3 regions of the Priestia veravalensis genome follow, and region 2 is predicted to be linked to each of the others. Evidence: riboswitches for the same ligand, from Rfam matches in the RefSeq annotation. Region 2 holds a riboswitch; each other region holds the start of a gene.
What was found. Region 2 has a riboswitch for S-adenosylmethionine ahead of AS180_RS21725 (YezD family protein). Riboswitches for the same ligand answer to the same signal wherever they lie in the genome.
Positions count from the first base shown of each region.

Region 1: linked by a shared signal. The riboswitch ahead of AS180_RS08070 (MetQ/NlpA family ABC transporter substrate-binding protein) and the one ahead of AS180_RS21725 (YezD family protein) in region 2 are both predicted to bind S-adenosylmethionine.
Region 3: linked by a shared signal. The riboswitch ahead of mtnW (2,3-diketo-5-methylthiopentyl-1-phosphate enolase) and the one ahead of AS180_RS21725 (YezD family protein) in region 2 are both predicted to bind S-adenosylmethionine.

Region 1 covers NZ_KQ758640.1:29,929-33,208, forward strand. Annotated here, with positions in the region: gene AS180_RS23500 (DinB family protein) at 187-480, opposite strand; gene AS180_RS08065 (GNAT family N-acetyltransferase) at 599-1,063, shown strand; gene AS180_RS21595 (YjcZ family sporulation protein) at 1,149-1,268, shown strand; SAM riboswitch class I at 1,427-1,540, shown strand; gene AS180_RS08070 (MetQ/NlpA family ABC transporter substrate-binding protein) at 1,624-2,442, shown strand; gene AS180_RS08075 (methionine ABC transporter ATP-binding protein) at 2,455-3,280, shown strand, end outside.
Region 2 covers NZ_KQ758660.1:28,833-32,112, reverse strand. Annotated here, with positions in the region: gene AS180_RS13505 (inorganic phosphate transporter) at 1-258, opposite strand, end outside; gene AS180_RS13500 (phosphoadenylyl-sulfate reductase) at 278-988, opposite strand; gene AS180_RS21725 (YezD family protein) at 1,084-1,227, opposite strand; SAM riboswitch class I at 1,332-1,438, opposite strand; gene cdaS (sporulation-specific diadenylate cyclase CdaS) at 1,661-2,284, shown strand; gene AS180_RS13490 (alanine/glycine:cation symporter family protein) at 2,495-3,280, shown strand, end outside.
Region 3 covers NZ_KQ758674.1:10,794-14,073, forward strand. Annotated here, with positions in the region: gene AS180_RS15810 (carbon-nitrogen family hydrolase) at 1-551, opposite strand, end outside; gene AS180_RS15815 (pyridoxal phosphate-dependent aminotransferase) at 659-1,855, shown strand; SAM riboswitch class I at 1,952-2,059, shown strand; gene mtnW (2,3-diketo-5-methylthiopentyl-1-phosphate enolase) at 2,148-3,280, shown strand, end outside.

The DNA.
Region 1 (3,280 bases), on a different contig from region 2:
GTTAGGATTTTTTTCTTGAATAGCTTTTTTAATTTGTTTAATTGTTTCAACATGCATTCCCTCATGGTAAAAGTTAAACAAGAACGTGCTGCCAACGTGATCAAACGAAATGCCAGCTTTATTAGTGAACCGCTTGGCTAGCTTCAAATCATAATGAGCGGGTATGAATTCTTTAATACGCTCAGTTTAAGTCATCAGCTCTTCTTTTAGTTGAATTAAGGTAGGAGGTGTTTCCTTCCATTGAGAAGGTTTTGTTTCAGCCGCGAATAATCGCTCATATGAGGCAGGCAATTGATTTTTCTTTCCAGCAAGCTCAAAAACAAGCTTTTCTTGAATATATGCAATGTGCCCTAAATTCCAAAAAATGTTGTTTGAAAAGCCATCGGGAGTTACTAACGATTCCTGTTCAGTTACGCTTGATAAAACTTTTAGCGTAATACTTCGAACGGTTTCTAAATGATGTAATAACAATAAATTCATAAATAATTCCTCCTTTAGACTTGTTTCTTTTCTAGTAATATCTTTTAATTATAACAGGGAAACAGTCAAATACGGTGTAGTTTGCTTAACGAAAATAGTAAGAAGAAAGGGCGATACCATGTCTAGTTTACGTTTTGAAAAAATATTGCAAGTAACAAAGAACCATATTGAGTTGTTAAAGGAAGCTGATCCATCAGAAGAGGTTATTTCAGGCTATATTGAGAGAGGAACATGCATTGCAGGAAGAGCAGATGGTGAGTTAGTGGGGCTTGTTGTACTGCTACCAACAAGGCCGAATACGGTGGAAATTGTCAATATTGTAGTAAAGAAAAACATGCGAAATCAAGGATACGGAAAGCAATTGGTGGAAGAAGCTTTAAAGCTTTCAAAGCACTATGGATATAAAAGCGTAGAAATTGCAACAGGTAATTCAAGTATTGAGCAGTTGGCGTTGTATCAAAAATGTGGATTTCGTATTACAGGAATTGAAATGGATCACTTTGTTCATAATTATGAAGAAGAAATCTATGAAAATGGTATTCAATGTCGTGATATGATTCGACTGCGACAAATATTGAGTTAAGGGTACATATTTTTAGAAAATGGGCGTTTAGACAAGCAAAAGGATGATGCGTGCATACACTGAGACAGAAAGGATGGTGTATGTTATGTGTTTTTACGGCGGTTATTGTGGAGGATACGGCTATAATAAAGGCGGCAGTGGGTTTGCCTTAATCTTAGTTCTGTTTATTCTTCTTGTTATTGTAGGATGCGTTTGTTGGAATTAATAAAGAAAAGAAGCATACAAAAGGAGACTTTTGTATGCTTCTTTTCTTTAAATTAAAACTAATCTAAAAAATTTTATAAAATAAAATTAAAAAAATATTGACACTATATACAAACTACCCGTAGAATAGCCATCATAACAAAGTGAATAAAAAAGCAACTCTTATCGAGAGTGGTGGAGGGACTGGCCCTATGAAACCCGGCAACCTATCAGCAATCGTGCTGTAACGGTGCTAAATCCTGCGGTGTATCTTTATACACTGAAAGATAAGAGAAGCGGATTGGTTAAAATCGCTTCTCTTTATCTGCAAGAGGCGTTTTTTTTATGGAAAAAAAGAAAAGGGAGCGATTGACATAATGAAAAAAACAACAAAAGTACTAGGTTTAACACTGGCGTCAGCACTACTAATTGTAACGGCTGCGTGCGGAAAAGAAGAAGCAAAGACTTTGAGCACAGAAAAAATTACAATCGGAGTAACTGGTGGTCCTCATCAACAAATTAACGAAGAAGTGAAGAAGTTAGCAGAAAAAGATGGATTAGAGATTACCATTAAAACGTTTAACGACTATAATACACCGAACACAGCGCTTGATGAACGTGATTTAGATTTAAATAATTATCAAACATTACCGTTTTTAGAACAACAGGTAAAAGATAAAGGCTATAAAATTGAGGATGCGTTTAAAACGGTTGCGTTTCCAATGGGTATTTATGCAGACGGCATTAAAGATATAAAAGAACTGAAAAAAGGTGACAAAATTGCTGTGCCAAATGATCCAAGTAATGAATATCGTGCGTTAAAGCTATTTGAAGCGGCTGGAGTTATTAAATTAAAAGAAGGCGTTGAAGAAAAAGCAACGAAAAAAGACGTAGCTGAAAATAAACTGGATCTTGAAATCGTTGAGCTAGAAGCTTCACAAATTCCATCTCAATTAGGTGAAGTAGCAGCTGCTGCAATTAACACAAACTTTGCGATGGGTGCAGGTTTAACAATTAATGATGATGCCATTTTCCATGAAGAAATTGAAAACAATCCATATCCAAACTACGTTGTTGTACGTACGGAAAATAAAGATGATGAAGTTGTAAAACAGCTAGAGAAATACTTCCATTCAGATGAAATTCGTCAATTTATTGAAGAAGAGTTTAACGGCTCAGTTGTCCCAGCATTTTAAGGAGTGGTGAACGTGATTGAATTAAAGCAGACTTCCAAAACATATGAAGTCAACGGCAAGAAAGTGGAGGCTGTGAAAGACGTGTCCTTGACTATTGAAAAAGGAGAGGTGTTCGGAGTAATTGGATATAGCGGTGCGGGGAAAAGTACGCTGATTCGCTGTGTTAATCTACTTGAAAAACCAACGTCTGGAGAAGTATTCATTAATGGTGTAAGCCTAACGACTCTTTCAAAGCAGGATTTTCAAAAGACACGCCGGAAAATCGGGATGATTTTCCAGGGGTATAATTTATTAAAAACAGCAACTGTATATGAAAACATTGCAATTCCTCTAAAACTAGAAGGCATTGATAAAGAAACCATTCAAAAGCGCGCAGAGAAGTATTTAGAAATTGTCGGGTTGTCTGATAAAGTTAATCACTACCCGTCTCAGCTATCTGGCGGTCAAAAGCAGCGTGTTGCCATTGCACGAGCGTTAGCGCATGAGCCTGAAATTTTATTAAGCGATGAGGCCACAAGTGCCTTAGATCCAGAAACAACGGAAGCTATCTTGGAGTTACTATTAAAAATTAACCGAGAATTAGGCTTAACAATTTTTCTAATTACGCACGAATTAAACGTTGTTCAACGTATTTGTGATCGCGTAGCAGTGATGGAAAATGGAAGAGTCGTAGAAGAAGGAAAAGTAGTGGATATATTTACTCATCCACAGCATCCAACAACTAAGCGTTTTATTGGTTCAGAATCTGCATTTAATCTTCCAGAAGCTTTAAAAACAGAATATCGTAAAACTGGTAAGCTTGTATCACTTTATTTTAAAGGAAGTGAAAAGTCCAATG
Region 2 (3,280 bases):
GGCAGAAGCTAAAATAATGATAACTAGCTCCACCGTTAGAATACTTTCTGGGATAATACCAGAACCAATGGTTTTAACAACTTCTCCTCCACCGATAACAGCACCTAGTAAAATACCTAGTGCACATATAACTAATGCCACTTTGCGATGCTTAATGGCACCTGAACCGTAAGAGACTCCCATAGCAGCAGCTGCACCACTTGCGCCAATATTCATCGCAAAAAAGAGGGCGATTGCAAAAGCAATGTAAACAAGCATAAATTTTCAGCTCTTTCATTTAAGATTCATGTAAGCCACATTCCACTTTCTTAGTACCTGCCCATCTTCCAGATCGTAAATCTTCCATGTTATAGGCAGGTAGCGTACAGGGCTCACATCCAATGCTTGGATACCCTTGATCGTGAAGTTTGTTATACGGCAAGTTATGCTTATATACATATCGCCAAATTTCTTTCCAAGACCAATGAATTAATGGGCAAACTTTAATCTTTTTGAATTTCTCGTCCTTATTAAAAAACTCTGTTTTACTTCTTGATTCAGATTGTTCTCTTCTTAACCCTGAAATCCAAGCATCATACGGAGCAAGTGATTCTTTTAAAGGAATAATCTTGCGAATTTGACAGCATAGGTTAGGCTCAGTTTTCCAAAGTTCATCTCCATGCTTTTCAGCTTGCTCTTTTAGCGATAGGTTAGGCTTTTTCATTTGGATACGTAAATCTGGAAACCTCTCTTTAATTGCTTCAATGACTTCGTACGTCTCTTTAAAATGAACACCTGTGTCTAAAAAAACAATGTGAGCATCTTTTTTCACTTTTGAAATTAAATCAATTAATACAATTCCTTCAATTCCAAAGCTAGATGCGTAAATAAGAGAATCACCATAATGGTTATATGCCCACTCTAATGCCTTTAAAGCTCCCTTTGTTTCATCTTGCTCATCAAAAGTCGGAAATTGATTTGGCCAATTTTCATACGTATATACACTCATGATTTTCACTCCAATACTTTGTTATCCAATCAAAAAAGACGGTTTTACCCCCATAATGAAGGATAAAACCGCCTCTAGTTTGTCTAGTCAGCTATTTATTTAATTCTTATTTTTTCATTTTTCTCGAGTTGAACTACTTTCCCATCTTGAACCACAAGCGTGATTGAGCCAAACTTCATGTCGCTTAACATTTTTTCTACGCTTGCAAAAACAGAATTTAAGTCAGAGTTTTGTGCCATCACAGTCCCTCCTTATTTGTTAACAATATATTCAACAGGCTTCTGTTTTTTCATGAAAAATAAAAAGTCTTCCACATCTGAAAGACTGATTAGGCAACAAATTCACCTTATCTTTCAAAATGAAAATCATTTTGTTGGAGTTAGCACCTTGCACAACATGCAGGTTGCTGGGTTTCAAAGGGCCAGTTCCCTCCACCACTCTGGATAAGTATTTTTTAAAAATTTTAGCATATTTAGAATATTTGTCAACAGCAAAAATAATTTATCCGATAAGAAAACTATACTTTAAATTAACAGAAATATCTATTATTTTTTCATTATATGAGCAATTTTTTTGGGCGTCACTCTTAATTCACACCGTTATAGTATAGATTTATGTCTTTCGTACACATTAAAACATAATAATTATTTTAGATTGGAGCTATGTTCAATGATGGAAAGTCACTCTTTTCAATTAGATGATGTAATTAAACAAAGTTTACACAATCATTTAAGTCAAATAGCAGCGGAAGCAACCAAAATTCAGCAACATCTAGAAAGCAGTGACCACTGTGTTTTATGTGATTTTGAAGACTTAAGAAAATTATTTCAAAGCGTACAGTCCACAGCTGCATCCTATTATTTAAGACATTACTTGTCTCCTTACACCCACGAATACGCAGCTCTTTCACTCGCGATACATAGTTTATCTGAGAAACATCATGGAGCTTTAATGGTTATTGAGAGAAATGACTCAGTGGAGCACTTAATTCAAAAAGGAATTCCTATTCACGCTCCAGTTACGTCTACGCTCGTTGAAACAGTTTTTTATCCTGGAAATCCATTACATGATGGTGCCATTGTGATTAGAAACAATCAAATTATTTCGGCTGCTAATGTTTTACCACTGTCCACAAAAGTACTGCAAAAGAAGCTTGGAACACGCCACCGTGCAGCTCTTGGTATGTCTGAACAGTGCGACGCACTTATTTTAGTTGTATCAGAAGAAAGCGGTCGAATATCTTTTGCTTTAGAAGGTAGCTTATATCCAATCCATTCCAGCAAAAACATCCTGTAAGCGACTACAACTGTCTGACATCATATCTTATAGTTATAAAAAAAGAGATTACACGATAAAAAAAACTTATTACAGGTTGCCTTTTATACATCTAACGCGCTATAATCACTAATGTCAGAAAACCTTACACATTTTAAAAAAGCATCATTAAAATGACTCTTTTTATGAACAGCTAAGGTTAATCGTTAATTAAGGGAGAGAACTTTTAGGATGGAAACCATATCGACTCTATTCAGCAGCTTTGTGGATGAAGCCAATAATTTTTTATGGACTTATATATTAATTGCGCTTCTTTTATTAGTTGGATTATATTTTACAATTCGTACAAAATTCGTTCAGTTTAGTCAGTTCAAAGAAATGGTTCGCTTGTTAGGTGAAGGCGCTAAAACAGACGGAAGCGATAAAAAAGGAATTACCTCCTTTCAAGCTTTTGCTATTAGTACAGCAGCTCGTGTAGGTACTGGGAACCTTGCTGGTGTTGCTTCTGCAATTGCTCTTGGGGGCCCTGGAGCAGTGTTTTGGATGTGGGTTGTTGCTTTAGTTGGATCAGCATCAGCTTTTATTGAAAGCACCCTTGCTCAAGTATATAAAGTAAAAGACAAAGACGGTTTTCGTGGTGGTCCTGCTTACTACATGGAAAAAGGTTTAAACAAACGCTGGATGGGTGTTTTATTTTCCATCTTAATTACAATCTCATTCGGATTAGTATTTAACTCTGTACAAGCTAATACTATTTCACTTGCTTTTGAAGAAGCTTTTGGCGTTAATCGCTTCATTGTTGGTGTTGTTGTTACAGCCATTGTAGGTGTTCTCATTTTTGGTGGTATTAAACGAGTAGCCAAAGCATCAGAGTTAATTGTAGTAGTAATGGCAGTTGTATATATTGGATTAGCATTAGTTGTTTTAGCTATTAATATTACAGAAATTCCACATATGATCGCATTAATTATAAAAAGCGCTTTTGGATTTGAAGAAGCATTTGCCGGTGCCATCGGT
Region 3 (3,280 bases), on a different contig from region 2:
AGAAGTGCTTTCCAGTGAGCAAGTCTTGGCTTGGGCCACTGAGCAACCACAAAAAGGAGTTCTGCACCTGCGCTTGTATGAACGCGAATCCATTCTGGAAAGCGAATATCATAGCAAATAACGCCTGCGCATAATGAGTTTTCAAGCGTAAAGATGTTTTTGGTTTCACCTGGTTGTAGAAATAAGTGCTCATTCATCAGCTTAAATAAGTGTAGCTTGTTATATTGCGAGACCTCCTGGCCTTCACGATTAAAGACATACATTGTATTCGTAACGCCGCTTTTTGTTTTCTTAGCAACTGATCCAGCGATGATGTTCACGCTGTGTGTTTTGGCGAAAGCAGAGAAAAAGCTAGTCGCTTGCTTACCTTCTGAGTCCGCGATAGCGTCGAGGTTCTGTAAATCATAAGCCGTATCAAAAAGTTCTGGCAGTATAAGAATATCTGGAGATTCAAACAGTGCTTCCTTCATTTTTTTTTCAGCATGCTCGTAATTTTTTTTAGGGTTTCCAAATGCAAGATCAAGTTGCAAACACGCTACTTTTAAGCTCATTAAACTTCACCATCCTGATTTATTTTATAAAAATGACTTTACAAGTTGACTATTACAATATATTATTTGTGACTAGAATTTCAAGAATTTTTTGAGAAGGTGTTCACATGAAGCAGTTTGAACAATCAGAACTATTGAAGAGTTTACCGAAACAATTTTTTGCATCCCTTGTTAGCAAAGTTGCAAAAGTAATAAAAGAAGGACATGATGTGATTAATTTAGGGCAAGGAAACCCAGATCAGCCAACGCCCCCTCATATTGTCAAGGCACTTCAAGACGCGAGTGAAAATCCAAACTACCACAAGTACTCACCGTTTCGCGGACAAGCTTTTTTGAAAAAAGCGGCAGCAGCGTTTTACGAAAGAGAATACGGTGTCCAGCTAAATCCCGAAAAAGAAGTCGCTATTTTGTTTGGAGGCAAAGCTGGGTTAGTAGAAATTCCTCAGTGTTTACTTAACCCTGGAGATACAGTTTTAGTGCCCGACCCAGGTTACCCAGACTATTGGTCAGGAGTGGAGCTAGCACGAGCGAAAATGGAAGCTATGCCCTTGAAAAAAGAGAATGATTTTTTACCAGTTTACGAGGAAATAAGCGAAGAAGTGAAGCAAAAAGCTAAGCTCATGTTTTTAAACTACCCAAATAATCCGACCGGCGCAGTAGCTACGGCATCATTTTTCGAAAAAACGGTTGAATTTGCTCGCCAGTACGATACGTGCATTGTACATGACTTTGCGTACGGCGCAATTGGGTTTGATGGTCAAAAGCCCATTAGTTTTCTGCAAACTCCAGGTGCCAAAGAAGTGGGCATTGAAATTTATACGCTATCCAAAACGTATAATATGGCGGGGTGGCGCATCGGTTTTGCTGTTGGAAACGAAAGCGTTATTGAAGCGATTAATCTTTTACAAGATCACTTATTTGTAAGTGTATTTAGCGGAATACAGCAAGCAGCCGCGGTTGCTTTACTAGAGTCACAGAACTGCGTAGATGAACTAGTCGAACGCTATGAATCTCGTCGCCAGGTTCTCATTCATGGACTGCGTGAAATCGGATGGGACGTTGAAGCCCCACCAGGGTCGTTTTTTGCGTGGTTGCCGGTTCCAAAAAGCTATACATCAGAAGAATTCTCTGATTTGTTACTTGAAAAAGCACACGTCGTTGTTGCTCCTGGAATTGGGTTTGGTGAATACGGAGAAGGCTATGTGCGCGTAGGTTTATTAACCGATGAAGATCGACTGAAAGAAGCGGTTGATCGAATTGCTAAATTAAATTTATTCAAAAAATACGTTGACAATTCTTTTTGAGTTGGCTTAATATGTAAGAAGTTGTTGATTCATAAACACATATTTTTGATGAATACGATTAGCGTGAAAATCGATTATACAATATAAATAGCAATTTTCTTATTAAGAGTAGGTGGAGGGACTAGCCCTGTGAAGCCCGGCAACCGACTTAACGTTTTGTTAAGCACGGTGCTAAATCTTGCAGCAGTAGCTGAGAGATAAGAAGAGAGCAAAAAAGCCTCTTCTTTCTCACAAGAAGAGGCTTTTTTATTTCGTAACGATGGGAAATTTACAGCAAGGGAGTTTGAAGCAAATGAGTGAAATCGTTGCAAGTTATTTATTACATGATGAAAAAGGAAACTTTGAAAAAAAAGCAGAAGGCATTGCTCTAGGCTTAACGGTAGGTTCTTGGACAAATCTACCTCAGCTTGAGCAGGAGCAACTTAGAAAGCACAAAGGGCGCGTAGTTGACATTACGCCACTTGAAGACTGCGATCGCGTCAACAATTATTTAGAGCAAACGACAAAGCAAGCGATTGTGAAAATTGGTTATCCGCTTTCTAATTATACAAATGATTTACCTGCTATTTTAGTTACTGTTTTCGGAAAACTATCATTAGACGGAAAAGTAAAATTATTAGATTTAGAGTTTTCACAAGAAGCATTAGCCGCTTTTCCTGGCCCACGCTTTGGAATTGAAGGGATTCGTGAGAAACTAAAAGTGTACGATCGTCCTCTTGTAATGAGTATTTTTAAAGGTGTAATTGGGCGTGATATGGATTATTTAACGGAGCAGCTTCGGGCACAAGCACTTGGAGGTGTCGATCTTGTAAAGGATGACGAAATCCTATTTGACAACGAACTGACACCGTTCGAAAAGCGTATTACAGAAGGGAAAAAAGTTCTTGATGAAGTATATAAAGAAATGGGTCATCGTACGCTATATGCCGTAAATTTAACGGGGCGTACATTTGATTTAAAAGAGAAAGCTAGAAAAGCAGCGGAGCTCGGAGCCGATGCTCTATTGTTTAACGTGTTTGCATATGGACTAGATGTGCTACAAGCTCTTCGTGAAGATGATGATATTAACTTACCAATCATGGCTCACCCAGCAGTAAGCGGTGCGTTAACACCATCTGAATTTCATGGATTCTCAAATTCTCTTTTGCTAGGAAAATTACTTCGTCTTGTTGGAGCAGATTTTTCACTATTCCCATCACCGTACGGCAGCGTCGCGATGCCGCTTGAAGATACAGCTGGAATTACGTACGAGGTAACAAGACCGCTACATACCTATAAGCAAACGTTCCCGGTTCCATCAGCAGGTATCCACCCAGGCATGGTTCCGCAGCTTATTTCCGATTTCGGTGTGGATAGCATTATTAACGCAGGCGGAGGCGTACACGGTCACCCAGATGGAGCAGTCGGTGGAGGAAAAGCATTCCG